One region of the Streptomyces sp. NPDC059564 genome, then DNA from elsewhere that is predicted to be linked to it. Evidence: riboswitches for the same ligand, from Rfam matches in the RefSeq annotation. Region 1 holds a riboswitch; each other region holds the start of a gene.
The links. A riboswitch is a leader RNA that binds a small molecule or an ion and turns the genes downstream of it on or off. The one in region 1 is predicted to bind cobalamin.
Positions count from the first base shown of each region.

Region 1 (10,096 bases):
ACCCCGATTCGGCCATGCGGATGGCCGAGAGGAGATAGGGGATCAGCAGCGCGTTGACGACGAAGCCCGCCCGGTCCTGGGAGCGGACCGTGGTCTTGCCGAGGGCGCCCTGGGCGAAGGCCTCGACGGTGGCCAGGGTGTCGGCCGAGGTGTGGAGGGAGGAGACGACCTCCACCAGCGGCAGGACGGGGACCGGGTTGAAGAAGTGCAGTCCCACGACCCGGTCGGCGCGGCGGGTGGCCATGCCGAGCCGCATGACCGGGATAGCGGAGGTGTTGGTGGCGAGGATCGCCTCCGGGTCCTCCACGGTCTTGTCGAGGCGGGTGAAGACCTCCGCCTTCGCGTCGGGGTTCTCGGTGACGGCCTCGATGACCAGCTGCCGGTCGGCGAGGTCCTCCAGGTCCCCGGTGAACACGAGCCGGGCCAGGGCGTCCTCGGCGGAGATCCGGTCGAGCTTGCCGCGCTGGACGGCGCGTTCGAGGGATACGGCGACGCGTTCGCGGGCGGCCAGGGCGGCGGTGGCGTCGGCCTCGGCGACGACGGTGTCGAGTCCGGCGCGGGCGCAGACCTCGGCGATGCCGGCGCCCATCTGCCCGCCGCCGACGACGCCGACGCGCTGGACGCGCCGGTTCGCGGGGGCGCTCACGCGTGCACCCGCGCTTCGGCACGGCGTACGAGGTGACGGGTGTAGGCCTCGGGCGTGAAGAAGCCGGGCGGTTGCGCGGCGAGCGCGGTGTTCACGAAGACCTCCCGGGCTTCGGTGGCCAGGGCCCGCGGATCCTCGGCCGCCAGGGCGGCGCATTCGGCGTCGAGGAGCGCCGTGACCGTGTCCCGGTCCACGTATCCGTGGCGGAGCCACTGCCAGATCTGGACGCGGGCGATCTCGGCGGTCGCCGCGTCCTCCATCAGCCCGTACAGGGCGACGGCGCCGCTGCCGCGCAGCCAGGCGTCGAAGTAGCGCAGGGCCACGGCGATGTTGGAGCGGACTCCCTCCTGTGACGGGGGCGAGCCGATCCGGCGGACGGACAGCAGGTCGGCGGCCGTGACCTCGACGTCCTCGCGCGCCCGGTCGATCTGGTGCGGGCTGTCCCCCAGCACCCCGTCGAAGACCTCGCGGCAGACGGGGACCAGGCCGGGGTGGGCCACCCAGGAGCCGTCGTAGCCGTCCTCGGCCTCGCGCTCCTTGTCGAGGCGGACCTTGGCGAGGGCCGCCTCGTTGGCCTCCGCGTCCTTGCCGGGGACGTGGGCGGCCATGCCGCCGATGGCGTGGGCGCCGCGCCGGTGGCAGGTGCGGACGAGGAGTTCGGTGTAGGCCCGCATGAACGGGGCGGTCATGGTGACCTTGGCGCGGTCGGGCAGCCGGAAGTCGGTGCGGTGGCCGAAGGTCTTGATGAGGCTGAAGAGGTAGTCCCAGCGGCCCGCGTTCAGCCCGGCACTGTGTTCGCGCAGCTCGTGGAGGATCTCCTCCATCTCGAAGGCAGCCGTGATCGTCTCGATCAGGACGGTCGCGCGGACGGTGCCCCGCGGGATGTCCAGCAGCTCCTGCGCGAGCAGGAAGACGTCGTTCCAGAGGCGGGCCTCGTAGCGGTTCTCCAGCTTGGGGAGGTAGAAGTACGGGCCGTACCCGGCGTCGATCTGCCGCTGCGCGCAGTGGAAGAAATAGAGGCCGAAGTCCACGAGGGAGGCGGACAGGGGCCGGCCGTCGGCCTCCAGGTGCTCCTCGGTGAGGTGCCAGCCGCGCGGGCGGACCATGATGGTCGCGAGGTGTTCGCCGAGGCGGTACTCCTTGCCGCCGGGGGCGGTGAAGTCGATGCGGCGTTCGACGGCATCGAGCAGGTTGAGCTGGCCGCCGACGACGTTGTTCCAGGTGGGCGCGGTGGCGTCCTCGAAGTCGGCCATCCAGACGCCGGCCCCGGAGTTCAGGGCGTTGACCGTCATCCGCCGCTCCGGCGGGCCGGTGATCTCCACCCTGCGGTCGGTGAGGCCGGGCGCGGGCGGAGCGACCCGCCAGTGGGGGTCTTCGCGCAGGGCGCGGGTCGCGAGCGGGAAGTCGAGCGGGGTGCCGCCCGCGAGGTGGCACGAGCGGCGGCGGCGCTCCTTGAGGATCTCCAGGCGGCGGCCGGCGAACGCGGCGTCGAGCCGGCCGACGAACTCCAGGGCCTCGGGGGTCAGGATCTCCTCGTGGCGCTCACCCGGTGCGCCGAGGACCTGCACACGGCCGGTCGGGGACTTCAGGGACATGCGGTTCTCCTCAGCGTGGGCCGCCGGGCGCCCTCCGTCGGGCGGCCCGGCGGGCCGGCGGCACGGGTCAGTGGAACTGCTCTTCCTCGGTGGAACCGGCGAGCGCCGTGGTGGAGGAGGCGGGGTTGACCGCGGTGGAGACGAGGTCGAAGTACCCGGTGCCGACCTCGCGCTGGTGCTTGACGGCGGTGAACCCCTGTGCCTGGGCGGCGAATTCCCGCTCCTGGAGGTCGACGTACGCGGTCATGCCGTGCTCGGCGTAGCCGCGGGCCAGGTCGAACATGCCGTGGTTGAGGGAGTGGAAGCCGGCGAGGGTGATGAACTGGAAGCGGTAGCCCATGGCGCCGAGTTCGCGCTGGAACTTGGCGATCTGGTCGTCGTCCAGGGCCGCCTTCCAGTTGAAGGACGGCGAGCAGTTGTAGGCGAGCATCTGGTCCGGGTACCGCGCGTGGACGGCCTCGGCGAACGCGCGGGCCTGGGCCAGGTCCGGGGTGCCGGTCTCGACCCAGATGAGGTCGGCGTACGGGGCGTAGGCGAGGCCGCGGGCGATGACGGGGGCCATGCCGTTGCGGACCCGGTAGAAGCCCTCGGCGGTGCGTTCCCCGGTGACGAACTCGGCGTCGCGCTCGTCGACGTCGCTGGTCAGCAGGTTCGCGGCCAGCGCGTCCGTGCGGGCGATGATCAGGGTCGGGGTGTCGGCGATGTCGGCCGCCAGGCGGGCCGCGTTGAGGGTGCGGATGTGCTGGGAGGTGGGGACGAGCACCTTGCCGCCCAGGTGGCCGCACTTCTTCTCCGAGGCCAGCTGGTCCTCGTAGTGGATGCCCGCCGCGCCCGCCGCGATCATCGCCTTGGTCAGCTCGAAGGCGTTGAGCGGGCCGCCGAAGCCGGCCTCGGCGTCGGCGACGATCGGGGCCAGCCAGTCCGTCGTGTCGGAGCCGCCCTCGGCGGTGGCGATCTGGTCGGCGCGCAGCAGGGCGTTGTTGATCCGGCGGACCACCTGCGGGACCGAGTTGACCGGGTAGAGGCTCTGGTCGGGGTAGGTGTGCCCGGCCTGGTTGGCGTCCGCCGCCACCTGCCAGCCGGACAGGTAGATCGCCTGGAGTCCGGCGCGGACCTGCTGGACCGCCTGGCCGCCGGTCAGCGCGCCGAGCGCGTGGATGTAGTCCTGTTCGTGGAGCTGGCGCCACAGCCGCTCGGCGCCGCGCCGGGCGAGGGTGTGCTCCTCGCGGATGCTGCCGGACAGCCGGACCACGTCCGCCGCGGAGTGGGTGCGCTCGATCCCGGCCCACCGCGGGTCGGTGGCCCACCGCTGTGCCAGCCGCTCGGCCGCCGCCGTCGTGTTCGCCTCTGCCATGACCGTCACCGTTTCCATCCGTCGCTTGTCTTGCCAAGGAGCCGGGCGCATGCCCGACTGGCTGGCACTTGGTGCCTGTTCGTGCGGGTGCGGCCGCCGGACCCGCCTGCGGGCCGAAGCTGAGCAATGCTGCCGGGCGCCGGGTGGGGCTGCCGGGATCACCGACATCAGGGCGTGAATCAGGCCCGGGAGTCCACCTCGGCTGCCGGGTCCGGCCGGCCGCAGGACCGACTCTGGCAGTGGCACCGGGTGCCATCAAGGAGGTACGTCTGCCAAGCTTTGCGAATCTTCGGCGGCGGTTTTGCCAAGGTTGCGAAGCCCCGTTCGGGTACGGGTCCGCGTACTGTGACGGGCACGGCGAAGGGGAGACCGGGAGGGGAGTGCGGTGAGCAAGACGTACGCGGGAGCCCGCCTGCGGCGGCTGCGCGAGGAGCGGCGGATGACCCAGGCCGATCTGGCCAGGGTGCTCGCGATCTCGCCCAGCTACCTCAACCAGATGGAGCACGACTCCCGCCCGCTGACCGTGCCCGTACTGCTGCGGCTCACCGAGGCGTTCGGGGTCGATCCCGGCTTCTTCTCCGAGCGCGACACCAGCCGCCTCGTCGCCGACCTGCGCGAGGCCCTCGCCGCCGAGGTCGCCGAGGCCCGTGTCTCCCCGTCCGACCTGTCGGAACTGGCCACGCGGATGCCGGCCGTCGCCGCCGTCCTGCTGGACCTGGGCCGGCGCGGCCAGCTCCTGGCGGAGCGGCTCGCGGAAGCGGCGGACGGCCGGGGCGGCGGAGCGGCGGAGGCGCCGCGCTCCCCGCACGAGGAGATCCGGGAGTTCTTCTACCGGAGGCAGAACTACCTCCACGACACCGATCTCGCCGCCGAGCACCTCGCCCGCGAGATCGGCATCCGCCCCGGGGAGGTGGTGCGCGCGCTGACCGCGCGGCTCGCCGACCGGCACGGGGTGCGGATCGCGGCCGGTTCCGACCGGCTGCACCACTACGACGCCGCCTCGCGCGTGCTGCACCTGTCCGGGCGGCTGCACCCCGGCCAGCAGGCGTTCCGGATGGCCACCCAGCTGGCCCTCCTCGAACACGGCGTCGAGCTGGACCGGCTGGCCGCCGAGGACTTCGCGGCCGGTTCCGCCGCGCACGGCCTGGCCCGGATCGGCATCGCCAACTACTTCGCGGCCGCGCTGATCCTCCCGTACCCGGACTTCCACGCCGCCGCCGAGGAGTTCCGCTACGACATCGAGCGGCTCACCGACCGGTTCGGCCTCGGCTACGAGACGGTCTGCCACCGGCTGAGCACCCTCCAGCGGCCCCGCCTGCGCGGGGTGCCGTTCTCCTTCGTGCGCGTCGACCGGGCCGGGAACATGTCGAAGCGGCAGTCGGCCACCGGCTTCCACTTCTCCCGCGCGGGCGGCACCTGCCCGCTGTGGAACGTGTACGAGGCCTTCGCCGCGCCCGGCCGCATCCACGTCCAGGTCGCCGCCATGCCCGACGGGCAGCGGTACCTGTGGACGGCCCGCGCCGTGACCCGCCACCGCGGCGGCTGGGGCGAGCCCGGCAAGACCTTCGCCATCGGGCTGGGCTGCGAGATCCGGCACGCCTCGCGCCTCGTCTACTCCGACGGGCTCGACCTCGGCAACGCCGGTGCGGACACGCCCATCGGGATGGGCTGCCGGCTCTGCGAACGCCTCGACTGCCCGCAGCGGGCCGTACCGCCGCTCGGCCGCGCCCTGGCCGTCGACGAGAACAGCAGCACGTTCGTCCCGTACCCGGTCGCGGACCGGGGCTGATCCGCACCCGGCGGTCGAGCCATGCTCGACCGCGGCCGGAAGGGGGTGTCGGGGGTGGACTTACTAGGACGTCCAACTATATGTTCGTGAACGAAGGTCCGCGGTGCAGGGAAGCCGGTGTGAATCCGGCACGGTCCCGCCACTGTGACCGGGGAGTGTGCTGCCATCCACACGCCACTGGCGAACGAGCCGGGAAGGCGGGCGGCACGCGGGGATCCGGGAGTCAGGATACCGGCCGCGGAATGTTTCGTGTTGTCCACGAGGATGGAGCAGACACGCATGGCACCGGTACGTACCCACGACCCTGGTGATCCGGCGGAGCGCGCGCACACCGACGCGCGCTCGTAGTTCCCACGGCGTTCCCCCAGCGGCGCACCCCACCGGGTCGCGCCGCCGGTCCGCCGTGCCATCCCCGGATCCCCCTGACGAGAGCAGGCAGCCATGGTCCGTGAACTCACCCATTTCATCGGCGGCAAGCACACCACCGGAACCTCCGGCCTCTTCGCCGACGTGCACGATCCCAACACCGGCGCCGTCCAGGCCCGCGTTCCGCTCGCCGGGCGCGCCGACACCGGGGCCGCCATCGCCAACGCCGAGGAGGCGCAGGCCGAATGGGGGCAGTGGAACCCCCAGCGGCGGGCCCGGGTCCTGCTCCGCTTCCTCCAGCTGGTGGAGGGCGAACGGGACTCCCTCGCCCGGCTGTTGTCGTCCGAGCACGGCAAGACCGTGGCCGACGCCCACGGCGACCTGCAACGCGGCCTGGAGGTGGTCGAGTTCGCCGCGGGCATCCCGCACCTGCTCAAGGGCGAGTTCACCGACAACGCCGGAACCGGCATCGACGTGCACTCGCTGCGCTCCCCGCTCGGCGTCGTCGCCGGGATCACCCCCTTCAACTTCCCCGCGATGATCCCCCTGTGGCAGGCCGCGCCCGCCCTCGCCTGCGGCAACTCCTTCATCCTGAAGCCCTCCGAGCGCGACCCGTCCGTACCGCTGCGCCTCGCGGAACTCTTCCTGGAGGCGGGCCTGCCGCCCGGCGTGTTCAACGTGGTCAACGGCGGCAAGGAGGCCGTCGACACCCTGCTGGAGGACCCGCGGGTGCAGGCCCTCGGCTTCGTCGGCTCCACGCCGATCGCCGCGCACATCTACGCCACCGCCGCCGCCCACGGCAAGCGCGCCCAGTGCTTCGGCGGCGCCAAGAACCACATGATCGTGATGCCGGACGCCGACCTCGACCAGGCCGTGGACGCCCTCGTCGGCGCCGGGTACGGCTCGGCGGGCGAGCGCTGCATGGCCATCGCCGTCGCCGTTCCCGTCGGCGAGGAGACCGCGAACGCGCTGGTCGCCAAGTTGAAGGAGCGGATCGCCACCCTGCGCGTCGGCCGCTCCGACGACCCCGAGGCCGACTTCGGGCCGCTGGTCAGCCGCGACGCCCTGGACCGCGTGGACCGCTACGTCGGCATCGGCGCCACCGAGGGCGCCGAACTCGTCGTCGACGGCCGCGGGTTCACCCTGCCCGGGCACGAGAACGGCTTCTTCGCCGGTCCCACCCTCTTCGACCGCGTCACCCCGGGCATGCGGATCCACCGCGAGGAGATCTTCGGCCCGGTGCTGAGCGTCGTACGGGCCGCCGACTACGAGGAGGCGCTGCGCCTGCCCACCGAGCACCCCTACGGCAACGGCGTCGCGATCTTCACCCGTGACGGGGACACCGCGCGCGACTTCACCCGCCGGGTGGGCGTCGGCATGGTCGGCGTCAACGTGCCGATCCCGGTGCCCGTGGCCTACCACACCTTCGGTGGCTGGAAACGGTCCGGGTTCGGCGACCTGAACCAGCACGGCCCGGACTCCATCCGCTTCTACACCCGCACCAAGACCGTCACCTCGCGCTGGCCCTCCGGGGCGAAGGAGGGCGCGAGCTTCACCATCCCCACGATGGGATGAGCGCCGTGAACACCCTCACCGAGGACCAGCTCGCCCTCGCCGAGGTCACCCTCGATTTCGCGCAGGAGCACCTGGCCCCGTACGCCGTCGGCTGGGACCGGGACAAGCACTTCCCCGTCGAGGTCCTGCGCAGGGCCGCCGACCTCGGCCTCGGCGGCGTCTACGTCCGCGAGGAGCACGGCGGTTCCGGGCTCGGCCGCGGCGACGGGGTCCTCGTCTTCGAGACCCTCGCGACCGGCTGCCCCTCCATCGCCGGCTACCTCTCCATCCACAACATGGTCGCCTGGATGATCGACCGCTACGGGGACCGGGCGCAGCGCGAGCGCTGGCTGCCCGGGCTCTGCTCGGCCGCCACCCTGGGCAGCTACTGCCTGACCGAGCCCGGGGCGGGCTCGGACGCCGCCGCCCTGCGCACGCGCGCCGAGCGGGCCGGCGACCACTACGTCCTGACCGGGGTGAAGCAGTTCATCTCCGGCGCCGGGGCCGCCGGGGTCTACGTGGTCATGGCCCGGACGGGCGAGGCCGGGCCGGGCGGGATCTCGGCCTTCGTCGTGGAGCGCGACGACCCCGGGGTGTCCTTCGGGCCGAACGAGCACAAGATGGGCTGGAACGCGCAGCCCACCCGTCAGGTCGTCCTCGACGGGGTAAGGATCCCCGCCGACCGCAGGCTCGGGGCCGAGGGCGACGGCTTCCGCATCGCCATGAACGGCCTCAACGGCGGCCGCCTCGGCATCGCCGCCTGCTCCCTCGGCGGCGCCCAGAGCGCCCTGGACCGCAGCCTGTCGTACCTCGCCGACCGGGAGGCCTTCGGCGGCCGGCTCCTGGACGCCCAGGCGCTGCAGTTCCGGCTCGCCGACATGGCCACCGAGCTGGCCGCCGCCCGCGCCCTGGTCCGGCAGGCCGCCGAAGCCCTCGACCTGGGTGACCCCCTGGCCCCGAGGCTGTGCGCGATGGCCAAGCGGTTCGCCACCGACACCGGCTACGCCGTCGCCGACCGCGCCCTCCAACTCCACGGCGGCTACGGCTACCTCAGCGAGTACGGCATCGAGAAGATCGTCCGGGACCTGCGGGTCCACCAGATCCTGGAAGGCACCAACGAGGTCATGCGCGTCATCGTCGCCCGCGGACTCACGGAGAGCCTGCGATGAACCACGAATCCCACGAATCCCACAAGCCCCACGAGACATACGCGACCTCCGCGACCTCCGCGACCCACGACGAGGTGCTGCTCCGTACGGAGGGCCGCGCCGCGTACATCACCCTCAACCGCCCCAAGGCGCTCAACGCCCTCACCCACCCCATGGTGCTCCGCATCGACGGGGCACTCGCCGCCTGGGAGCGCGACCCGGCCGTCGAGACGGTCGTCATCGAAGGCGCCGGGGAACGCGGTCTGTGCGCCGGTGGGGACATCCGCGCCATCCACGCCGACGCGAGCGGCGGGACGACGGCTTCCGCGGACTTCTGGCGCGACGAGTACCGGCTCAACGCCCGCATCGCCCGCTACCCCAAGCCGTACGTCGCCCTCATGGACGGCATCGTGATGGGCGGCGGAGTCGGGATCTCGGCCCACGGCACCGTACGGGTCGTCACCGAACGCTCCCGCGTCGCCATGCCGGAGACGGGCATCGGCTTCGTCCCCGACGTCGGCGGCACCTACCTGCTGGCGCTCGCCCCGGGCGAACTCGGGACCCACCTGGCCCTCACCGGTACGGCGGTCGGTGCGGCCGACGCCCTGCTGTGCGGGCTCGCCGACCACTTCGTCCCGGCGGCGCGACTGCCGGAACTGGCGGCGGAACCGGCCCGGTCCTGCGTACCCGAGGTCCTCCCCCGCTTCGTGGCCGACCCGCCGCCGGGCGAACTGGCCGCTGCGCGCGCCTGGATCGACCCCTGCTACGCGGCCGACACCGTCGAGGAGATCCACCGGCGGCTGCTCGCCACCGGCCTGCCCGACGCGAAGGCGGCGGCCGACGCGCTGACGGCGAAATCGCCCACGGCGCTCAAGGTCACCCTGGCGGCGCTGCGCCGGGTCCGGCGGCTCGGCCCGCTGGAGCGGGTCCTGGAGCAGGAGTACCGCGTGTCCTGCGCCGCGCTCGCCCACCCCGACCTGGTGGAGGGCATCCGCGCCCAGGTCATCGACAAGGACCGCAGTCCGCGGTGGTCCCCGTCCTCGCTGGCGGAGGTGGGCCCGGCGGACGTGGAAGGGTTCTTCGCCCCGCTCGGCGACCGCGAACTGCGGCTGGCCACGACCGATTCGGCTCAGGAGGTGCCCTGGTGAGCAGCACCGTGGCGTTCATCGGACTCGGCCACATGGGCGGCCCGATGGCGGCCAACCTCGTCAAGGCCGGCTACCGCGTCCTCGGGTTCGACCTGGTGCCGGAGCTCCTGGCCCGCGCCTGCGCGACGGGGGTGGAACCGGCCGCGTCGGCCGCCCTGGCCGCCGCCGAGGCGGAGGTGGTGATCACCATGCTCCCGGCGGGCCGCCACGTCCTGTCCCTGTACCGGGAGGACGGGCTGCTGTCGGCCGCGCGGCCCGGAACCCTGTTCGTCGACTGTTCCACCATCGACGTGGCCGACGCGCGGGCGGCGCACGAGGCGGCCGTGGCGGCCGGCCACCGGTCCCTCGACGCGCCCGTCTCGGGCGGGGTGGTGGGTGCGCGCGCCGCGAGCCTCACCTTCATGGCGGGCGGCGGCGCGGCCGAGTTCGCGGCGGCGGAGCCGCTGCTGTCCGTCATGGGCAAGAAGGCCGTGCACTGCGGGGCGGCGGGCGCCGG
Region 1 covers NZ_JBHWBP010000064.1:1,236-11,331, reverse strand. The annotation lists gene ACFV0Q_RS14390 (3-hydroxybutyryl-CoA dehydrogenase) at 1-646, opposite strand, end outside; gene aceB (malate synthase A) at 643-2,241, opposite strand; gene aceA (isocitrate lyase) at 2,309-3,595, opposite strand; gene ACFV0Q_RS14375 (short-chain fatty acyl-CoA regulator family protein) at 3,981-5,384, shown strand; cobalamin riboswitch at 5,462-5,639, shown strand; gene ACFV0Q_RS14370 (CoA-acylating methylmalonate-semialdehyde dehydrogenase) at 5,826-7,325, shown strand; gene ACFV0Q_RS14365 (acyl-CoA dehydrogenase family protein) at 7,322-8,473, shown strand; gene ACFV0Q_RS14360 (enoyl-CoA hydratase/isomerase family protein) at 8,470-9,600, shown strand; gene mmsB (3-hydroxyisobutyrate dehydrogenase) at 9,597-10,096, shown strand, end outside.

Region 2 (5,774 bases), on a different contig from region 1:
CGCCTTCAGCAACGGCGAGCAGAGCTGTGTGGTCTCCGCCCGCGCCAAGGACGTACGGGAGCTGTGCCGGCGGATGACCGAGCTGGTCCCGCGCGGGCAGGAACGGCGCCACTACGACCTGGACGCGGAGCTGAGCGCGCTGCTGGCGCACTGAGGGAACCGCCGGGGCCCGGGCGGTGTCTCCCACGGTGACAGCCAGTCCCCGTCTCACGAGAATCGGGGGGACGCCATGCGTCACCCGCACCGCCTGCGCCGCCGCCGGACCGTGGCCCTGGCCACGGGTGCCCTGCTCACCGCCGGGCTCGCGCTCTCGGCACCGGCTTCGGCCGCCGCGTCCGCAGCACCCACCACGCCGTCCGTCCGCACCCAGACCCCGCTCGTCGTGAACGCCCGCTGGGGCGGTCACTGCACGTACGACCGGATCGTCATCGACCTGCAGGGCTCCGTCCCGCCGGTCACCGTCACACCCGTCTCCGAGCTGGTCTACGACGGCTCCGGCAAGCCCGTGCCGCTGCCCGGGACGTACTTCCTGGAGATCCGCCTGCACCCCGCCGCCGCGCACAACGACGCGGGCCAGAACGTCTACCAGGGCCCCAAGCTCCAGACGATCAACCTCAGCAAGCTCAAGGGCATCGCCATGACGGGCGACTTCGAGGGGTACGTGACCTTCGGCGCCGCCTTCGACACCCGGCCGTCCTTCACCACCAGCGTCCTCCACTCGCCCGAGCGGTACGTGGTGGACGTCGCCCACCCGAACACCTGCTGAACCCGCCCCCGTACCCGCTCAGCGGTGTTCGGGGTTGGGGAAGTCGAAGCGGCAGCCGGCGTCCCACAGGGAGCGCTGGTTGCCGTGGGCGGGGATGCCGCCGGCGCGTTTGAGGAGGGCGGCGAGGTGCATCAGGTTCCAGGACATGAAGGCCGTGTTGCGGTTGGTGAAGTCGTTCTCGGGGCCGCCGGATCCCGGGTCCAGGTACGAGGGGCCGGGCCCGGCCTCGCCGATCCAGCCCGCGTCGGCCTGCGGCGGGATCGCGTAGCCGAGGTGCTGGAGGCTGTAGAGGACGTTCATGGCGCAGTGTTTGACGCCGTCCTCGTTGCCGGTGATCAGGGCCCCGCCGACGCGCCCGTAGTAGGCGTACTGGCCCTGCTCGTTCAGGATCGAGGAGCAGGCGTAGAGCCGCTCGATGACCTGCTTCATCACCGAGCTGTTGTCGCCGAGCCAGATCGGGCCGCAGAGCACGAGGATGTCGGCGTCCATGATCTGGCTGTAGAGGACCGGCCACTGGTCGCTCTCCCAGCCGTGCTCGGTCATGTCGGGCCAGACGCCGGTGGCGATGTCGTGGTCGACGGCCCGGATCAGTGAGGTCCGGGCGCCGGCCGCCTCCATGACGGCGCGGCTCTTGGCGATCAGGCCCTCGGTGTTGCTGGTCTCGGGCGAGCGCTTCAGGGTGCAGTTGACGTAGACGGCGGAGAGGTCCGGGTAGGTGAGGGAGTCGGCGGTCACGGAGCCCAGCCTTCCCGGGGGACGCGGGGGCCGCCAGCGGGCCGCGCCCGTCCGGGCCACTCCGCACCCCCGACCCCCGGTCCCCGCGGCCGCCGCTACAGGCTCTCGATCATCGCGTCCGCGCTCGCGGCGTTCAGCGCCAGCCGTACGTCGGCCAGCGTGACGAGCCGGATCAGGGCGCGGACGTCGTCGCCGTGCGGGTGGGAGGCGAGCGGGTCGTAGAAGAAGACCAGCATGTCGATCTCGCCCTGGGTGACGAGCGCGCCGATCTGCTGGTCGCCGCCGAGCGGGCCGCTGCGCAGCGGGGTGACGTCCAGGCCGATCATGCGGTTGATCAGCGTGCCGGTGGTGCCGGTGCCGTAGAGGCGATACGGCTTGAGGTCGGCGGCCCGGCGCTCGGCCCAGGCGAGCAGGTCCGCCTTGCGGGCGTCGTGGGCGACCAGGGCGATGCCGCGGGTGCGGTCGGGGCGGTGGCCGGCGCCGGTCAGCCAGGCGGGGTCGGCCAGCGGGAAGAGGTACACGGCGGCGGCGCGCAGTTCCTCGCGGCTGACGGCGCCGTCGCCGTCCGCGTCGATCCGGTCGAAGGCGAGGGCGTCGGTGCCCGCGGAGAGGCCCGTCGCGCCGAAGAGGCGCTCGTACTCGGCGCGGTCGATGCGGCCGTCCCCGTCCCGGTCGAGGGCGTCGGCGAGGGCGTCGAGGGCACGCAGGGTGGAGGCGCGGAAGGTGCGGTCTCCGTCGAAGGCGTCGCGGGCGGCGGCCGCGACGAACTCCTGCTCGCTGACGCGGCCGCCGCGGTCGGTGTCGGCGGCGGTCTGGAGCTGGGTCCAGAGTTCGTTGTAGGCGTCGAAGAGGGCGGTGCGGCGGCGGGTGTCACCGGGTTCGGTGAGCTGCTCGCCGAGCCGGCCGGCGTAGGCGATGAGGTCCTCGCGGCCGAGCTGGCCGTCGCCGTCGAGATCGTAGGTGCGGAACAGCGCGGCGATGCGGGGCAGCCAGTCTTCGGTGGTCACGGCCATGCGGAACTCCCTTTTCGGGCGGGGCGGTTGGTGCAGATGGTAGCGGCGTGAACACGTTGGGTGACAGCCAAGCGGAATCCGGCCACCCGATCGGCGGGATTGGGGCGGGTTGTGACCGGTCCGTGCGGCCGACTAGGGTCAGCTGGCCTTGGCGTTCGGGAAACCGGTGGAAAACCGGTGCGGCCCTCGCCACTGTGATCGGGAAGTCCGGCTCCACTCCTGTACGTACGCGGGAAGCCACTGGGCCCGCGCGGGAGACCGCACGGCCCCGGGAAGGCGGAGTCAGGGCATCAGTACCCGTGAGCCAGGAGACCGGCCGGGGCGCGTCGTCCATCCACGAGGTGCTGGAGAGGTCTCCCACAACCATGCATATAGCCGAGGGGTTCCTGCCCCCCTTGCACGCGGTCGCCTGGGGCGCCGCGTCCGCCCCGTTCGTCGTCCACGGCGTCCGCGCCCTCACCCGCGAGGTGAAGGCGAACCCGGAGAGCACGCTGCTGCTCGGGGCGTCGGGTGCGTTCACGTTCGTCCTGTCCGCACTCAAGATCCCGTCGGTGACGGGCAGTTGCTCGCACCCGACCGGAACCGGGCTCGGGGCCATCCTGTTCCGGCCGCCGATCATGGCGGTGCTCGGCACGATCACCCTGCTCTTCCAGGCGCTGCTGCTCGCGCACGGTGGGCTCACCACCCTCGGCGCGAACGTCTTCTCGATGGCCATCGCCGGCCCCTGGGCGGGCTACGGCGTGTACCGGCTGCTGCGGAAGTCGGGTGCGCCGCTGATGGTGACGGTCTTCTGCGGGGCCTTCGTCGCCGACCTCGTCACCTACTGCGTCACCTCCGTCCAGCTGGCGCTGGCCTTCCCGGATCCGGGCAGCGGATTCCCGGGCGCGCTGGAGAAGTTCGCGGGCATCTTCGCCCTGACCCAGATCCCGCTCGCGGTGAGCGAGGGCCTGCTGACCGTCCTCGTGATGCGGCTGCTGATGCAGTCCAGCAAGTCGGACCTGGTCCGGCTCGGGGTCGCGAAGCTGACCGGCAGCGCGAAGGCGAAGCAGGAGGCGGCCCTCTGATGGCGATGTCCCGGAACGCGAAGATCAACACCCTGCTGCTGCTCGTGGTGGCGGCGCTGGCCGTGCTCCCGCTCGCGCTGGGGCTCGGCGACGGTAAGGAGGAGCCGTTCACGGGCGCGGACGCGCAGGCCGAGTCGGCCATCACGGAACTGAAGCCGGACTACGAGCCCTGGTTCTCGCCGCTGTACGAACCCCCGTCCGGGGAGGTCGAGTCGGCACTGTTCGCCCTCCAGGCCGCCCTGGGCGCGGGCCTGCTCGCGTACTACTTCGGCGTCCGCAAGGGGCGCCGCCAGGGCCTGGCCCAGGCGGCGGCCGCGAGCCCCGACGCGTCGCCCGTCCCCGCCCCGCCGGAGGCGTAGGCGGTGTTGCCGATCGACGTGGCGGCGCACGCGAGCCGGTGGCGGGGGCGGCATCCGCTGGAGAAGGCGCTCCTGGGGCTCGGACTGACGGTCGCCGCCGTGTGCCTGCCGCCCTGGCCCGGCGGGCCGCTGGTCGGCGCCGCGACGCTGGCCGTGCTGCTGGGTCCGGCCGGGGTCGCGGGCCGGCAGCTGTGGCGGGCCTTCCGGGTGCCGCTGGGCTTCTGCGTGACCGGGGCGCTGCCGCTGCTGGTCTCGCTCGGCGGCCCGGCCGGCTTCGCCTCCCTCGCCCCGGACGGCCCCCGGCACGCGGCCGAACTCCTGCTGCGCACCTCGGCGGCCTCGCTCGGCGTGCTGCTGTTCGCCTTCACCACCCCCGTCTCGGACGTCCTGCCGCGGCTGGTGCGGGCGGGGGTGCCCGCCCCGGTGGTGGACGTCGCCCTCGTCATGTACCGGATCGGCTTCCTGCTGCTGGACTCGATGACCCAGGTCCGCCGGGCCCAGGCCGCCCGGCTCGGGCAGACGAGCCGGGCGGCGGTGTGGCGTTCGCTGGCCGGGCTCGCCGCGACCTCCTTCGTCCGGGCCTTCGACCGCGCCGCCCGCCTCCAGGAAGGCCTGGCCGGCCGCGGCTACGACGGCGCGCTGCGCGTCCTCGTACCGGACGCGGCGCTGTCCTGGCGGTTCCTCACGGCCTCCGCCGCCCTGCTGACCGCCGTGGTCGCGGGGACCCTCGTACTGAAGGAGCTGTACCTGTGAGCGTGGTGGTGGAGCTGGCCGGCGCGGGCTATGCCTACGAGGACGGCCCGGCCGTGCTGTCGGGCGTGGACTTCGGGATCGAGCAGGGGCGGGCGCTGGTCCTGCTGGGCCGCAACGGCAGCGGCAAGACCACGCTGATGCGGCTGCTGAGCGGCGGCCTGCGCCCCGCCGCGGGCACGCTGCGCCTGGACGGCGCGGAGGTCGCCCACGACCGGGCGGGCCTGACCCGGCTGCGCACCTCCGTACAGCTGGTGGTCCAGGACCCCGACGACCAGCTCTTCGCGGCCTCCGTCGAACAGGACGTGTCCTTCGGGCCGATGAACCTCGGGCTGCCCGCGCCCGAGGTCCGCGAGCGGGTCGGCTCCGCCCTCGCCGCCCTGGACATCACCGCGCTGCGGGACCGGCCCACGCACCTCCTGTCGTACGGACAGCGCAAGCGCGCGGCCATCGCGGGCGCGGTGGCGATGGCCCCGCGCGTGCTGATCCTGGACGAGCCGACGGCCGGGCTCGACCCGGACGGGCAGGAACGCCTCCTGGACGTGCTGGCGGGTCTGCGCGCGGCCGGCACCACGGTGGTGATGGCCACGCACGACGTGGACCTCGCGGTGCGCTGGGCCGACGACGCGGCGGTGCTGACCCCGTCGGGCATCCGGACCGGTCCGGCGGCGGTGCTCCTGTCGGACCCGGAGCTGCTGGCCTCGGCGGGCCTGCGCCAGGCCTGGTCCCCGGCGGTGACGGCCCTGCTGCGCGCCCACGGGCTGCTGGACGCGGACGCCCCGGGCCCCCGGGTGCCGGAGGCGCTGGCCGCCTGGCGCTAGGCGGCGGCCGGGCCCCGGACCGGCCGGGGCCCGGCCGGGAGCCGGCAAACCTAGGATGGGCCGCATGTCGCTGCCGCACGCCATCCTCACCGCCCTGCTGGAGAAGCCCTCGTCGGGGCTGGAGCTGACCCGGCGGTTCGACAAGTCGATCGGGTACTTCTGGTCGGCGACGCACCAGCAGATCTACCGGGAGCTCGGGCGGCTGGAGGAGGCCGGGCTGATCCGGGCGCTGCCCAGCGAGGGGCCCGTGCGGGGGCAGAAGAAGG
Region 2 covers NZ_JBHWBP010000401.1:218-5,991, reverse strand. The annotation lists gene ACFV0Q_RS36485 (SsgA family sporulation/cell division regulator) at 1-154, shown strand, start outside; gene ACFV0Q_RS36480 (hypothetical protein) at 230-766, shown strand; gene ACFV0Q_RS36475 (flavodoxin family protein) at 785-1,501, opposite strand; gene ACFV0Q_RS36470 (methylglyoxal synthase) at 1,597-2,514, opposite strand; cobalamin riboswitch at 2,647-2,850, shown strand; gene ACFV0Q_RS36465 (energy-coupling factor ABC transporter permease) at 2,880-3,578, shown strand; gene ACFV0Q_RS36460 (energy-coupling factor ABC transporter substrate-binding protein) at 3,584-3,937, shown strand; gene cbiQ (cobalt ECF transporter T component CbiQ) at 3,941-4,690, shown strand; gene ACFV0Q_RS36450 (ATP-binding cassette domain-containing protein) at 4,687-5,508, shown strand; partial or broken gene ACFV0Q_RS36445 (PadR family transcriptional regulator) at 5,573-5,774, shown strand, end outside.
Region 2: linked by a shared signal. The riboswitch ahead of ACFV0Q_RS36465 (energy-coupling factor ABC transporter permease) and the one ahead of ACFV0Q_RS14370 (CoA-acylating methylmalonate-semialdehyde dehydrogenase) in region 1 are both predicted to bind cobalamin.

Region 3 (12,530 bases), on a different contig from region 1:
GGCCCGGGCCGGGATTGCCGTCCGGGAGGCGGCTCACGCCGGTGGCGGGACGGTCCCGGGTGACGGCCTCGATGCCGGTGGTGAGCACCTCCCCGAGCCGGGCCTCCGGTTCGCCCAGGACGAGGTGGACGTCCACCCCGTCGTCCCCGACCACCTCCAGGAGGGTCACCGCTCCGGCCGTGCCCCGGGCCACCTTGACCCGGTCCAGCAGGGCTGTGTGACGGTGCAGCATCAGGAGGGGCCGGTCGGCCCAGGGGCCCTCGTGCGCCTCGCCGAACCCCTCGTCGAACGGCCGGATCCACTTCAGCCGCAGCGCGAGTGCCGAGGCCAGCACCAGGTGGACCGCGTCGGGGCCCTCCGGCAGTGCGACCGGCATCCGGTCGATGAGGCCGTCCGTGTGTGCGGCGGCCCAGGCGTCCAGCGCCGCCCGGTCCCGGTCCGCGTCCCCGGTCAGGGTGCCCCGCGCACCCGGCGGGAGCTCCGCCGACCAGCCCGGTTCCAGGGGGAGGTCCTCCCGGCCCCACAGCCCGGTCGCCGACCGCAGCCCCCGTACGGAGCCCAGCGCGGACAGCAGCTCCCGCGCGGCCGGCGCCGCCTCCCCGGCGGGTGTCCCGAGCGCTCCGGCCAGCTCCGTCCGGGCCGCGCCCGCCGCGCCGTCCGCGAGGAGGGCGAGCAGTGGCCAGACCCCGGCCGCGGTGAAGACGGTGCCCGCCTCCCCGCCGGAGCCGGCGGCGGCCGCCCACCGGGCCGTGAGCCGATTGACCGCGCGTACCGTCGAGTTCCTCATGATCGGGAGCGTACGTGGAGGGCGCCGCCCGGCCGGAGCGGTTTTCCGCGGCCCGGCGGCGCCGGTCGGGAGGCGGTCCGGAGGCTGGTCAGCGGCCGTGCAGGCCCCGGTCCACGGCAGCCGTCAGCTCGCCCTCGGCCGTGTCCGCGTCCAGGGACCAGAACATCGCCCCGCCCAGGCCCTGTTCGCGCACGTAGCGGGCCTTCGTGTTCAGCACCTGCGGGTCGTCGTACGTCCACAGCGTGCTGCCGTCGAAGAGCCAGGCGTGGCCGCCGCGCCGGTCGCGGTGCACCTGGTAGGTCCCGGAGGCGGCCAGCTTCTTGAGCTCCTTGTAGTCCTCGTAGCCGGCCGCCCAGGTGGCGGGCGCCGGTCCCGTCGCGGGCTGCCCCATGCCGTCGCCGCCGCCGCTGACCCCGGTCCAGCCCTGCCCGTAGAACGGCATGCCGACCACCAGCTTCCGCGCGGGCGCCCCGCGGCGGCGCCAGGCGTCCACGGTGCCCTCCACGCTGAAGTCGTCGCGGGCGCGGAGCGCGGACTGCTGGGCGGTGGTCTTCTCCCCGGACACGTGGAAGTCGTAGCCCTGGAGGTTCACGAAGTCGAGGCCGCGCATGATCCGGCGGACGTCGAAGCCCGCGTCGATCTTGGCCGGTGCGGTCGGGACGAAGGCCGACAGCTCGTACGTCCGCCGCCGCTCGCGCCCGTACGCGTCGAGCTGGCGGCGGAACTCCTCGACCAGCTCGGCGAAGTTGCGCTTGTCCTCCGGCCGGAACCTCGTGTCGCTGTCACCCTCCGAGCCGGGCCACTCCCAGTCCAGGTCGATGCCGTCGAAGAGCCCGGCCGCCGCGCCCGCGCCGCCCCGGGCGCCGTCCTGCGGGAGGTTGCCCTTGATGTAGAGGTCGATGCAGGAGCGGACGAAGGCCTCGCGGGAGGCGGGGGTGAGGGCGGCGTCCGAGAAGTGCGTGGACCAGCTCCAGCCGCCCAGCGAGATCATCGCCTTGAGACCGGGGTGCCTGGCCTTGAGCTCCCGCAGCTGGTTGAAGTTGCCCGCCAGGGGCTGCTCGGCGGTATCGGCCACGCCGTCCACGGAGTTCGCCGCGTCCAGCGGGCGCACGTAGTCGGCCCATGCGTCGGCCTCGCCGGGCACGTTCCCCGTGAAGCACTTGCCGTCGGCGCCGACGTTGCCGAAGGCGTAGTTGACGTGGGTGAGCCGGGCGGCGGTGCCGCTCGTCTCCAGGTCCTGGACCTGGAAGTCACGCCCGTAGACCCCCCATTGGGTGAAGTACCCGACCTTCCGGAACCCGCGGTCGTGGTCCCCGGCCGCTCCGTTCTGACCGGCGGGCGCGAAGGCGGTCAGCAAGGAGAGGGAACAGGCGGCGACGGCGAGCCTGCCGAGCGTGCTGCGGCGCATGGGCTTCCTTTGCGGATGCGGGGAGTGGTGCTCGTGAGCCGGAAACTATTGGTCTGGACCAGCCGGGTCAAGGGGGTGTCCACCTCGGGTTCCGCGCGGCCGCCCGGTCGTCCGAAATTCCTCCTTCACGGCCCTGGGCACCTTTGCGCCCCCTCGCTACCCTCCGCGCATGATTCCCACGGTGGTCTGGGGCACGGGCAACGTCGGCCGCGCGGCGATCCGCGCCGTCGACGCCCACCCGGCGCTCGAACTCGCGGCAGTGATCGTCCACAACCCCGGAAAGGTCGGCCGTGACGCGGGCGAACTCGCCGGACTCCACCACCCGTTGGGGGTGGCGGCGACCGACGACAGCGAAGCGGTGCTCGCCGCCCGCCCCGCCGCCGTCGTCTACGCGGCGTCCGGCGACGTCCGCCCCGACGACGCGCTCGCCGACATCACGCGGGCGATATCCGCCGGGGCGGCCGTCGTCAGCCCCGCCCTCTACCCCCTCTACGACCACCGCAACGCCCCGCCGGAGTTCCGGGACCCGGTGCTCGCGGCCGTCGCGGCGGGCGGCGGCTCGCTCTTCGCCTCCGGCGTCGACCCCGGCTGGGGCAACGACGTGCTCCCGCTGCTGCTCAGCGGCCTCGGCACCACGGTGGACGTGATCCGCTGCCAGGAGATCTTCGACTACTCCACCTACGACCAGCCGGACTCCGTCCGCTACCTGGTCGGCATGGGCCAGCCCATGGACTACGAGCCGATGATGCTCATGCCCTCCGTCCCCACCATGGTGTGGGGCGGACAGGTCCGGATGATGGCCCGCGCCCTCGGCGTGGAACTCGACGAGATCCGCGAGACCTCCGACCGCCGCGCCCTCGACACCACGGTCACCACCCGCACCATGGGCGAGTTCGCGGCCGGCACCCAGGGCGCCATCCGCTTCGAGGTGCAGGGCATCGTCCAGGGCGAACCCCGCATCGTCATCGAACACGTCACCCGCATCCACCCGTCCTGCGCCCCCGACTGGCCCACACCGCCCGACGGCACCGGGGCCCACCGCGTCGTCATCGAGGGCCGCCCGCGCATCGAGGTCACCGTCGAGTGCACCGACGAGGGCGACAACCGCTCCGCGGGCGGCAACGCCACCGCCGTGGGCCGGCTGGTCGGCGCCATCGACTGGCTGGTCGACGCGGAGCCCGGACTCTACGACGCGCTCGACATCCCGCTGCGTCCCGCAGTCGGCAGACTCGGAAGGAAACAGCCATGAGAATCGACATTCCCGAAGGGCAGCACCCGATCGAGTACGTGTGGGGCGACATGGTCCCCGGCATCGGCATGGCCGCCGCCAACTTCTCCCTGTCCGTCTACGCCCACACCACCCTCGGCCTGCGCGAGTTCGAGGCCGCCCGGCTGCGCATCGCGCAGATCAACGGCTGCGTCTTCTGCCTCGACTGGCGCACCGACCGGGACGGCGAGACGGTCGAGGACGAGTTCCCCGACGCCGTCACCGCATGGCGGACCACCGGGGCCTTCGACGACCGCACGCGGCTCGCGGCGGAGTACGCCGAGCGCTACGCCCTGGACCACCACAACCTGGACGAGGAGTTCTGGGAGCGGATGACCGCGCACTACAGCCAGGTGGAGATCGTGGAGCTGAGCATGAGCATCGGCTCCTGGCTCGCCTTCGGCCGGCTCAACCACGTGCTGGGCCTCGACAGCGTCTGTGTGCTGCCGAGCGGCTGACACGGCCCGGGGCCGGACGGAGGTCCACCCTCCGCCCGGCCCCGGGATCCGTTCCCCGTCAGAGGTCCGTGGCGATGATCTTCTCTATGTTCCGCTCGGCGAGGGCCGTGATGGTCACGAACGGATTGACGCTGGTGTTGCCGGGGATCAGCGCTCCGTCGATCACGTAGAGGCCCGTGTAGCCGCGGAGGCGGCCGTAGTTGTCGGTGGCCCTGTTCAGTACCGCACCGCCCAGCGGGTGGTACGTGAGGTGGTCGCCCCAGATCTTGTTGGTGCCGAACAGGTCCGTCCGGTAGATCGTCCCCTCCTTCGAGTTGATCTTGTCGAAGATGGTCTTCGCCATGTCGATGGAGGGCTGCTTCCAGGCGGTCTGCCAGTTCAAGTCGACCTTGCCGGCGGCCGCGTTCCAGGTGAACTGGGCACGGTTGGGGTTCTTGGTGATCGAGAGGTAGAAGGAGGCGTACGTCTCGATCCCGGTGGGCAGCGGGGCCACTTCGGCGAAGGCGCCGCCCGCGTCCCAGTTGTCGATGCCGCCGCAGGGGATGGAGGCCTGCACCTTGCCGGTGGGGTCCCACAGGTGGTTCGCGCGGCCGCACATGACGTTGCCGTTGTCGCCCCAGCCCTTGCCGATCTCGTCGTTCAGGTTCGCCAGCGCGCCGGTGGCCTTCAGCCGGACCAGGAGCTTGCTGGTGCCCACGCTGCCCGCCGCGAAGAACACCTTGTCGGCGGTGACGGTCTTGGTGGCCACCACCGCCCCGGTGGTGTCGAGCTGTTCCATGGCGACCGTGTAGCCGCCACCGCCCGAGGGGGAGACGGTGGTGACCCGGTGCAGGGGGGAGATGCCGACCTTGCCGGTGGCCCTGGCCGCGGCGATGTAGGTCTTCTGGAGGGACTTCTTCCCGGCGTTGTTCCCGTAGAGGATCTCGCCGTCGACCGCGGACTTGGGGACGGTCCCGGCGACCTCCTGCTTCATGTAGTCCCAGTCGTAGACGTCCGGGACGAAGACGAAGGGGAACCCCGAGCGCTGGGCGTGCTTGCGGCCGACGCGGGCGAACTGGTAGCAGTCCACCGTCTCGAACCAGTCGGGGTCGACGAGTCCCACCCCGAGACCGGCGTTGGCGCGCGGGTAGTAGGTGGAGTACATCTCCTCCGCGTCCACCGAGGGCAGGATGGCCGCGAAGTTCTGCCGCTTGGGCGTCACGGCCATGCCGCCGTTGACGAGCGAGCCGCCGCCGACCCCGCGGCCCTGGTAGACGATGATCCCGCCCATCTCCTCGGCGTCCAGGATGCCCGTGTACTTGGGGACGTCCTTGTCGATGGGGAACCCGAGGAAATTGCTGAGCGGCGCCTTGGTCCTGGTGCGCAGCCAGTACGAACGGTAGTCGGGCTTCGTCGTGTTGGCGAAGATCTTGCCGTCGCTGCCGGGGGTGTCCCAGGCCATGCCCATCTCGATCATGTGCACGTCGACGCCGGCCTGGGCGAGCCGCAGCGCGGCGACCGAGCCGCCGTAGCCGGTGCCGATCACCAGGGCCGGGACATGGGCCCCGGAGTCGATCGGCGCGTTCGCCGCGGCCGCGCCGACGGTGGTTTTCGCCTGGGCGGGAGTGGTGTTGACCGCGAGGGCCATGGCTCCGAGAATAGAACCAGTTCCAGCGATGAATCCGCGGCGCGAAACGCCCTTGGACACCTTGCTGTGCAGGCTTTTGTCACTCATGTGACCTTCCTCACTCTCGACGGAGTGAGAACGAGTTCTACTGTCGAACGCCGGCTAAGTCACTACATACGGCGAGGTAACTTGTGGCTGGTTCCCCTTACTGAGCCCCTGGGTTCCCCGGGTTCAGGAGAGGCTCCACTGGCCCACGTCGTCACCGAGCCCGGCGTCCAGGGCGAACTGCACCGCCGCGAGCCCGGCGTCCCGGGGCACCCGGAAGGTGACGAAACCGGTGACCTCGGCGCCCGGATCGAGGCTGACGGTGTCCGGCAGGCCGGCTCCGGCCCGCGACTCCTGCGTCAGGCCGGTGAACCGCTGCCCCTGGCTGTCGAGGAGGTGCGCCGCCGCCGCGGGCGCGTCCCGGTACGGCACGGACCCGGTGTTCTCCAGCCGCAGCTCTACGGCGACCAGCCGGTCGCCGCCGGCCGAGCCCGCGGGGTCCACGACCCGGGTGAGGGTGACGTCGAGGCGCTCGCCGGGCCGGTTCCCGTCCAGGGGAACGGTCTCCCCGGACCCGCCGGGCCCCGCGCCGAGCAGCAGCACGGCGAGGAGCGTGCCCGGCAGCAGGCGCCCGCGACGGCTGAGGCGACCCAGACGGCCCGTGCGGCTCAGGTGGCCCGTGCGGCTCAGGCGACCCGTGCGGCCCATCGTCGGGACCTCCTTCTCCGCCCCTGCCTCAGCGCCCCCTCACCCCCACGATCCTCCGACCGCCCCGGCCCCGCCACCGCCCGCCTCCGCGGCGGGTCGGGCCCCCGCCGGACGCGGCCGTGGGCCCCCCCAAACCGGGGCGGGCACGCCGGGAAGGGAGGACGCCGGGGAGGGGTGGGGCGCGGTCGGCAGGATGGGGGCATGGACCGTGAGGGTGTGGGGCCGGGCGGGACGCGGCCGGTGGTGGTGCGGGTGCCGGTGGAACCGGTGGAAGCCGTCATGGAGGCCGACGCGGCCGACTCCACGGTGCTCGCCGGCGACGTGGTGGTGCGCGGGCCGTTGTTCGGGGTCGCGGCGCAGGACGCCGGGGACGGGCAGCGGTGGCGGGTGGTGATCGCGGTGACGGCCGGCTGCCCGCAGCTGGCGCGCGACAGCCTGAACTCGGCGCTGTGGTTCCGGGCCAAGGACGAGGCCCGGGACAGGGCGGAGCGGCGCGCCCTGCTGGCCGCTGTGGCCCGGCTGGAGAGCGAGCGGGTCGACGAACTGGACCTGGCCGGGACCCGGTACCGCGTCGTACGGGCCGAGGAGTACGCCGGCGCGGGCCCGGGCGGGATCGAGGAGCCCCGGCCGAGCGATCCGGAGCCCCCGGCCCCCGACTGGAACCGCGCCGTCAAGGAGCCGGGGATCGACGGCGGCCTGGTCCTGGACCCGGCCGCGCCGGTCACCCCGACGCAGGCCGTGGAGCAGCTGGCCCTGCGCGGCCTGCGCTACACCGGTGAGCGGTTCCCCGAGGACGTGCGCGCCGACGCGCGGCGGGCTCTCGACACCCACCCCGACGTCCTGTTGCTGCCCGCGACGTTCACGGTCGTGGAGCAGAGCCGCGCCCGCGGCTGGACCCCGGTCAGCGGCCCGCACGCGAGCGCGCACGCCGCCCGCAAGTCGCTGGACTTCGCCCTGACGTGGATGTGGCCCCGGATGCGCGGCCTCATCCCCGACGACGCCGACCCGCACACCGACGCCCGCACCCCGGCGGCCGGCGGGGGACCGGCGGGGAAGCTGGCCGCCTACGCCGAAGCCGCCGACGTGCTGCGCGCCGGACGCGTGAACCGGCTCGGATTCCAGGGCGCCACGTACCGGATCGCCCGCACCCGCCGCCTGCTGCGCTGGGGCCCCGACGGACCGGAAGGCCCGCGCCCGTCCGACATCAACAGCCAGGACCCCGCCCGCATCCACCTCGCGCTCGACGAGGACGGCCGGGTCATCCCCGAGGACTGACCCGCCGAGCCCGTCGGCACCGGTCACCCGCCGACCCGGCGGCTACGCTCAGTCCCCGACGCCGGCCGGGAGGCGCGGCGTACCCGCAGGAGAGGACGGGCCGTGCTGCGACTGGAATCGGACGACCCCCTGGCCGCGGCCGTCACCGCGGCGATCCGGGGCGGCGACCTCGCGGCATTGCGCCGGCTCCTGGAAGACCATCCCGGGCTCGCCGGCGCCCGCGTCGTCAAGCGCGGCGCGGCGGCGGGGGAGCGCAGCCTGCTGCACCTCGCCACCGACTGGCCGGGGCACTGCCCGCACACCGCCGAGGTGATCGCCCTCCTGGTGGCGGCCGGAGCCGACCCGGCGGCCCGCTTCGTCGGCGCGCACGAGGAGACCCCGCTGCACTGGGCCGCCAGCAACGACGACGTGACGGCCCTCGACGCCCTCGTCGCGGCGGGCGCCGACATCGAGGCCACCGGCGGGCTGATCGGCGCCGGCACCCCGCTCGCCGACGCCCGCGCCTTCGGCCAGTGGCGCGCCGCCCGCCGCCTCCTGGGGCACGGTGCCCGCCCCGATCTCCACGACGCCGCCACCCTCGGCCTGCTCGACCGCGTCACGGCCCTCCTCGACGCGGAGCCGGCCGAACCGGAGGAGGTGGACTGGGCGTTCTGGAACGCCTGCCACGGCGGCCAACTGTCCACGGCCCAGTACCTGTTGTCTCAAGGCGCGGACATCGACTGGATCGGCCACGCCGCCCAGACACCCCTGGACATGGCGTTGACCAGCGAGAACACCCAACTGATCGGCTGGCTCCGGGCCTGCGGCGCCCACACCCGGGCCGAAATCCACACCACTTGACCCCGGAATTCGGTGGATCTTCGCGGCGCGCCGTGCCATGGTTGGTCCCACCGAAGGGGTGTAGCTCAGCTGGCCAGAGCAACGGTCTCCAAAACCGTAGGTCGCAGGTTCGACTCCTGCCGCCCCTGCCATCGGAAAACAGCCAGAGGCCCGTGCCCGCGCGCAAACCGCCGCCGACACGGGCCTCCGGTGCGTCCGGATCCGGCCGGGGGGCTGGAGTTCCGGGCAAAAGGCCGCATCTGGCACACTTGGCCGGGTTGTCCCGGGCGGCGCAGGACAGGAAACCGGTGCGAATCCGGTGCGGTCCCGCCACTGTGACCGGTGATCCCGCCCGCGGGATCCCGGAAGTCAGACACTGACGCGCCGCCTCTTCACTTCGACCGGGGACGAGGATCCCCCGGAGAGGCCTCCCCATGTCGCGTTCCCGCGCAGCCCTGCGCTCCTTCGCCGCCCTCGCGTTCCTGATCCCGCTCGCCGCCTGCGGCGGACCCGGCCGGCCCGCCGCCTCCGAAGCGAAAGCCGCGCCCGGGTTCCCGTACACCCTCACCAACTGCGGTGTCAGCAGCACCTACCAGGCGCCGCCGCAGCGGGCCGTCACCATGAACCAGCACGCCACCGAGATCATGCTCGCCCTCGGACTCCAGGACCGGATCGCGGGCACGGCCTACCTCGACGACTCCGTGCTGCCCGCCTACCGGCCCGCCTACGACAAGATCAAGGTGCTGGCCGAGGAGTACCCCTCCAAGGAGGTCCTCCTCGGCGCCGACCCCGACTTCGTGTACGGCGGCTACGCCAGCGCCTTCGACAAGGCGCAGGGCCGCGACCGCGAAGGACTGGCGAAGTCCGGCATCAACTCCCGCCTGAGCGTGGAGTACTGCACCCAGGGCCCCGTCGGCCTCGCCCAGCTGAAGACCGAGATCACCGAAGTCGCCCGGACCTTCGGCGTGCCCGAACGCGGCGCCGCCCTCATCGAGGACGAGCAGCGCCGCGTCGACGCCGTCACCGCACGGGTGAAGGACAAGCCCAGGCCCTCCGTCTTCGTCTACGACTCGGGCGAGGACTCCGCCTTCACCTCGGGAGGCGACGGCATAGGCAACGAGATCGTCTCCCGCGCCGGGGGGACGAACGTCTTCGCCGACCTCAAGGACACCTTCGGCGACGTGTCGTGGGAGAAGGTCATCGAGCGCAAGCCCGAGGTCGTCCTCATCTACGACTACGGCGGCACCACCGTCGAGTCCAAGAAGCGGCGCCTGTTGAACGACCCGGCGCTGGCGCAGGTTCCCGCGATCAGGAACCAGCGGTTCGTCGTACTGCCGCTGTCATCCGCCGTCCTCGGCGTGCGGGTCGCCGACGCCGCCGAGTCCCTGGGCCGCCAGCTGCACCCCGACGCCGCGTGAAGCGGCGCCGGACCACCGCCGTCCTCGTCCTGCTCGCCGTCCTGCTCGCCGCGTCGGGGGTGGCGGGGCTCGCCCTGGGGCCCGTACGGATCGGCCCCGGCAAGGTCCTCGACCTCCTGCTCGCCGGGCCGGGGGCGGGCGGCGGGGCCTTCGCCTCCATCGTGTGGGACGTCCGCATGCCCCGGGTGCTCCTCGGGATGGTCGTCGGCGCCGGACTCGCCGTCGCGGGCGCCGTGCTCCAGGCCCTCGTGCGCAACCAGCTGGCCGATCCCTTCCTGCTGGGCGCCTCCTCGGGCGCCTCGGCGGGCGCCGTGCTCGTCCTCGTCTTCGGGACCGCCGCGGGCGCGGGCGCCGCCGGGTTCGCGACCGGGGCCGGGGTGCCGCTCGCCGCGTTCGCCGGTTCCATGGCCGCGCTCGTCGCCGTCTACGCGATGGCCCGGCGCGGCGGCACCATGACCACCGGCCGGCTGATCCTGGCCGGAGTCGCGGTGCAGTACGTCCTGTCCGCCCTGACCAGCCTGGTCCTCGTCCTGTCCGCGCGCCCCGACCAGATCCGCTCCGTGCTCTTCTGGACCCTGGGCGGGCTCGGCGGCGCCCGCTGGGACGAACTCGCCCTGCCCGCCGCCGCGCTGCTCGTCGGCACCGGCGTGCTCGTCACCCTGGCCCGGCCGCTCGACCTGCTGCTCGCGGGGGAGGAGGGCGCGCACACCCTCGGGCTGGACACCGGCCGCTTCCGGGCCGCCGTCTTCGTCCTCACCTCCCTCGTCATCGGGGTACTGGTGGCCTACAGCGGGGCGATCGGCTTCGTCGGGCTGATGGTTCCGCACGCCGCCCGCATGGTGGTCGGCGCCGGACACCGGGCGCTGCTGCCCGTCGCCGCGCTGGGCGGGGCCGTGTTCCTGACCCTGGCCGACCTGGTCGCCCGTACGGCCGCGGCGCCCGAGGAGATACCCGTCGGCGTGGTCACCGCGCTGGTGGGCGGACCGTTCTTCCTGTGGATGCTGCGCAGGTCCACCCGAACCGAAGGAGTGGCCGGATGACGGCCGGGAGTCCGGTGGAACTCGCCGTGGAGGCCGTGCGTTACGAGATCGACGGGCAGCCGCTGCTGCACGGAGTCGACCTCACCGCCCGGCCCGGCGAGACGGTGGGTGTGGTCGGCCCGAACGGCAGCGGCAAGACCACGCTGCTGCGCTGCGTCTACGGCACCCTCCGGCCCACCTCCGGACGGGTGCTGCTCGACGGGACCGACGCGGGCTCGCTGAGCGTGAAGGGGCGCGCCCGGCGGGTGGCGGCGGTCCCGCAGGACGCGGCCGGCACCCTCGGGCTGACGGTCCGCGAGGTCGTCGCCATGGGGCGCAGCCCGCACAAGCGGTTCTGGGAACAGGACGGCCCGGACGACGCCCAGCGCGTCGACGCGGCCCTGGAGACCGTCGGCGCGGCCGCCTTCGCCGCACGCCGCTTCGACGAACTCTCCGGCGGCGAACGCCAGCGCGCCCTCGTCGCCCGCGCCCTCGTCCAGGAACCGGGCCTGCTCGCCCTGGACGAGCCGACGAACCACCTCGACATCCGCTTCCAGCTGGAGATCCTGGGCCTGGTGCGCCGGCTTCCGGCCACCAGCCTGCTGGTCCTGCACGACCTCAACCTGGCGGCGACCTTCTGCGACCGCCTGTACGTACTGGCGGCCGGCCGCGTCGTGGCGTCGGGCCCACCGGACGAGGTCCTGACGCAAGCCCTGCTGTCCGAGGTCTACGACGTCCGCACCCACATCACCCCGCATCCCACCACGGGCACGCCCAACATCGTCTACCTCCCGCAGACTTGACCGGGCGCTGTGAAGCCGTCAGTTCGTCAGACGGAAGTGAACGATGACGGCCTCGTCGGTCGACTTGATGTCGGGGTAGTGGAACCGCAGCCTTTCGTGCAGCTCGGCAAGATCGCGAAACCCGTCGGCGACGGCGTCCGCCTCGTTCAACTCGGCAACGTCCTTGGACGTGACCCGAGTGACCGCACCCGGCAGCACTACCTCGTCGTCCAGCTCGAACACCATGTTCACCGGGCCCGTCTCCACAGGGTCCCGGAACCGCACCGTGGTCGTCTTCCGCCCACTGCGTACGGCATCGAGATAGTCGCGATGGAAATGCAGGGACTGCGTCGCGGCCGAACTCAGGGCCCCGTCGGACATCGCGGACTGCTCCGCCCAGACATAGGCGTGAGGCAGAAGGTCGGTGATCGCGACACTGCGTATGCTGTCGGCCACCGGCACGAGGACGCGGATGTCCGGGTGGTAGTCCAGCAGGACCTGCCGGTCCCGGCCACAGGGCGCCAGTACGCCGCGCCCCGTGTCGCCGACGGCGACGATCGCCGCCAGGTCACGCGCTCCCGCAGCGCGCGCGTGCCCGAGCGCCACCAACTCCGCGCACGGTCCGCCCGTGAAGTGATAGAGGTTGATGCCGCCGAACATCCGGCCCTGTGCGTCTCGCACGGCTGCCCCGACGGTGTGCACCTCACCGTCACCGTTGGCCTCGACCACGCGCCGGGCGAACTCGAGCAGCTCCAGGTCTTCTTCCGTCGGCATATGCATCGTGCTGTCCATCCGGCAGACATTACTCATACAAGTCCTGCTTCGGCGACGGAGATCCGCTGCGCCCGGTGTACGTCGACGACGGCGGCTCCGGTACGACCTGCCGCGCTGCGACCGGGTCGTCAACGGCCGGCGAGGAGGCCGGCCAGGTGGGTGTC
Region 3 covers NZ_JBHWBP010000131.1:6,776-19,305, forward strand. The annotation lists gene ACFV0Q_RS22015 (serpin family protein) at 1-787, opposite strand, end outside; gene ACFV0Q_RS22020 (glycoside hydrolase family 18 protein) at 876-2,195, opposite strand; gene ACFV0Q_RS22025 (dihydrodipicolinate reductase) at 2,365-3,444, shown strand; gene ACFV0Q_RS22030 (carboxymuconolactone decarboxylase family protein) at 3,441-3,920, shown strand; gene ACFV0Q_RS22035 (GMC oxidoreductase) at 3,979-5,634, opposite strand; gene ACFV0Q_RS22040 (DUF4352 domain-containing protein) at 5,758-6,279, opposite strand; gene ACFV0Q_RS22045 (DUF5954 family protein) at 6,481-7,554, shown strand; gene ACFV0Q_RS22050 (ankyrin repeat domain-containing protein) at 7,657-8,394, shown strand; tRNA gene ACFV0Q_RS22055 (tRNA-Trp) at 8,449-8,525, shown strand; cobalamin riboswitch at 8,633-8,772, shown strand; gene ACFV0Q_RS22060 (ABC transporter substrate-binding protein) at 8,808-9,791, shown strand; gene ACFV0Q_RS22065 (FecCD family ABC transporter permease) at 9,788-10,831, shown strand; gene ACFV0Q_RS22070 (ABC transporter ATP-binding protein) at 10,828-11,613, shown strand; gene ACFV0Q_RS22075 (ASCH domain-containing protein) at 11,632-12,384, opposite strand; partial or broken gene ACFV0Q_RS22080 (TetR family transcriptional regulator C-terminal domain-containing protein) at 12,495-12,530, opposite strand, start outside.
Region 3: linked by a shared signal. The riboswitch ahead of ACFV0Q_RS22060 (ABC transporter substrate-binding protein) and the one ahead of ACFV0Q_RS14370 (CoA-acylating methylmalonate-semialdehyde dehydrogenase) in region 1 are both predicted to bind cobalamin.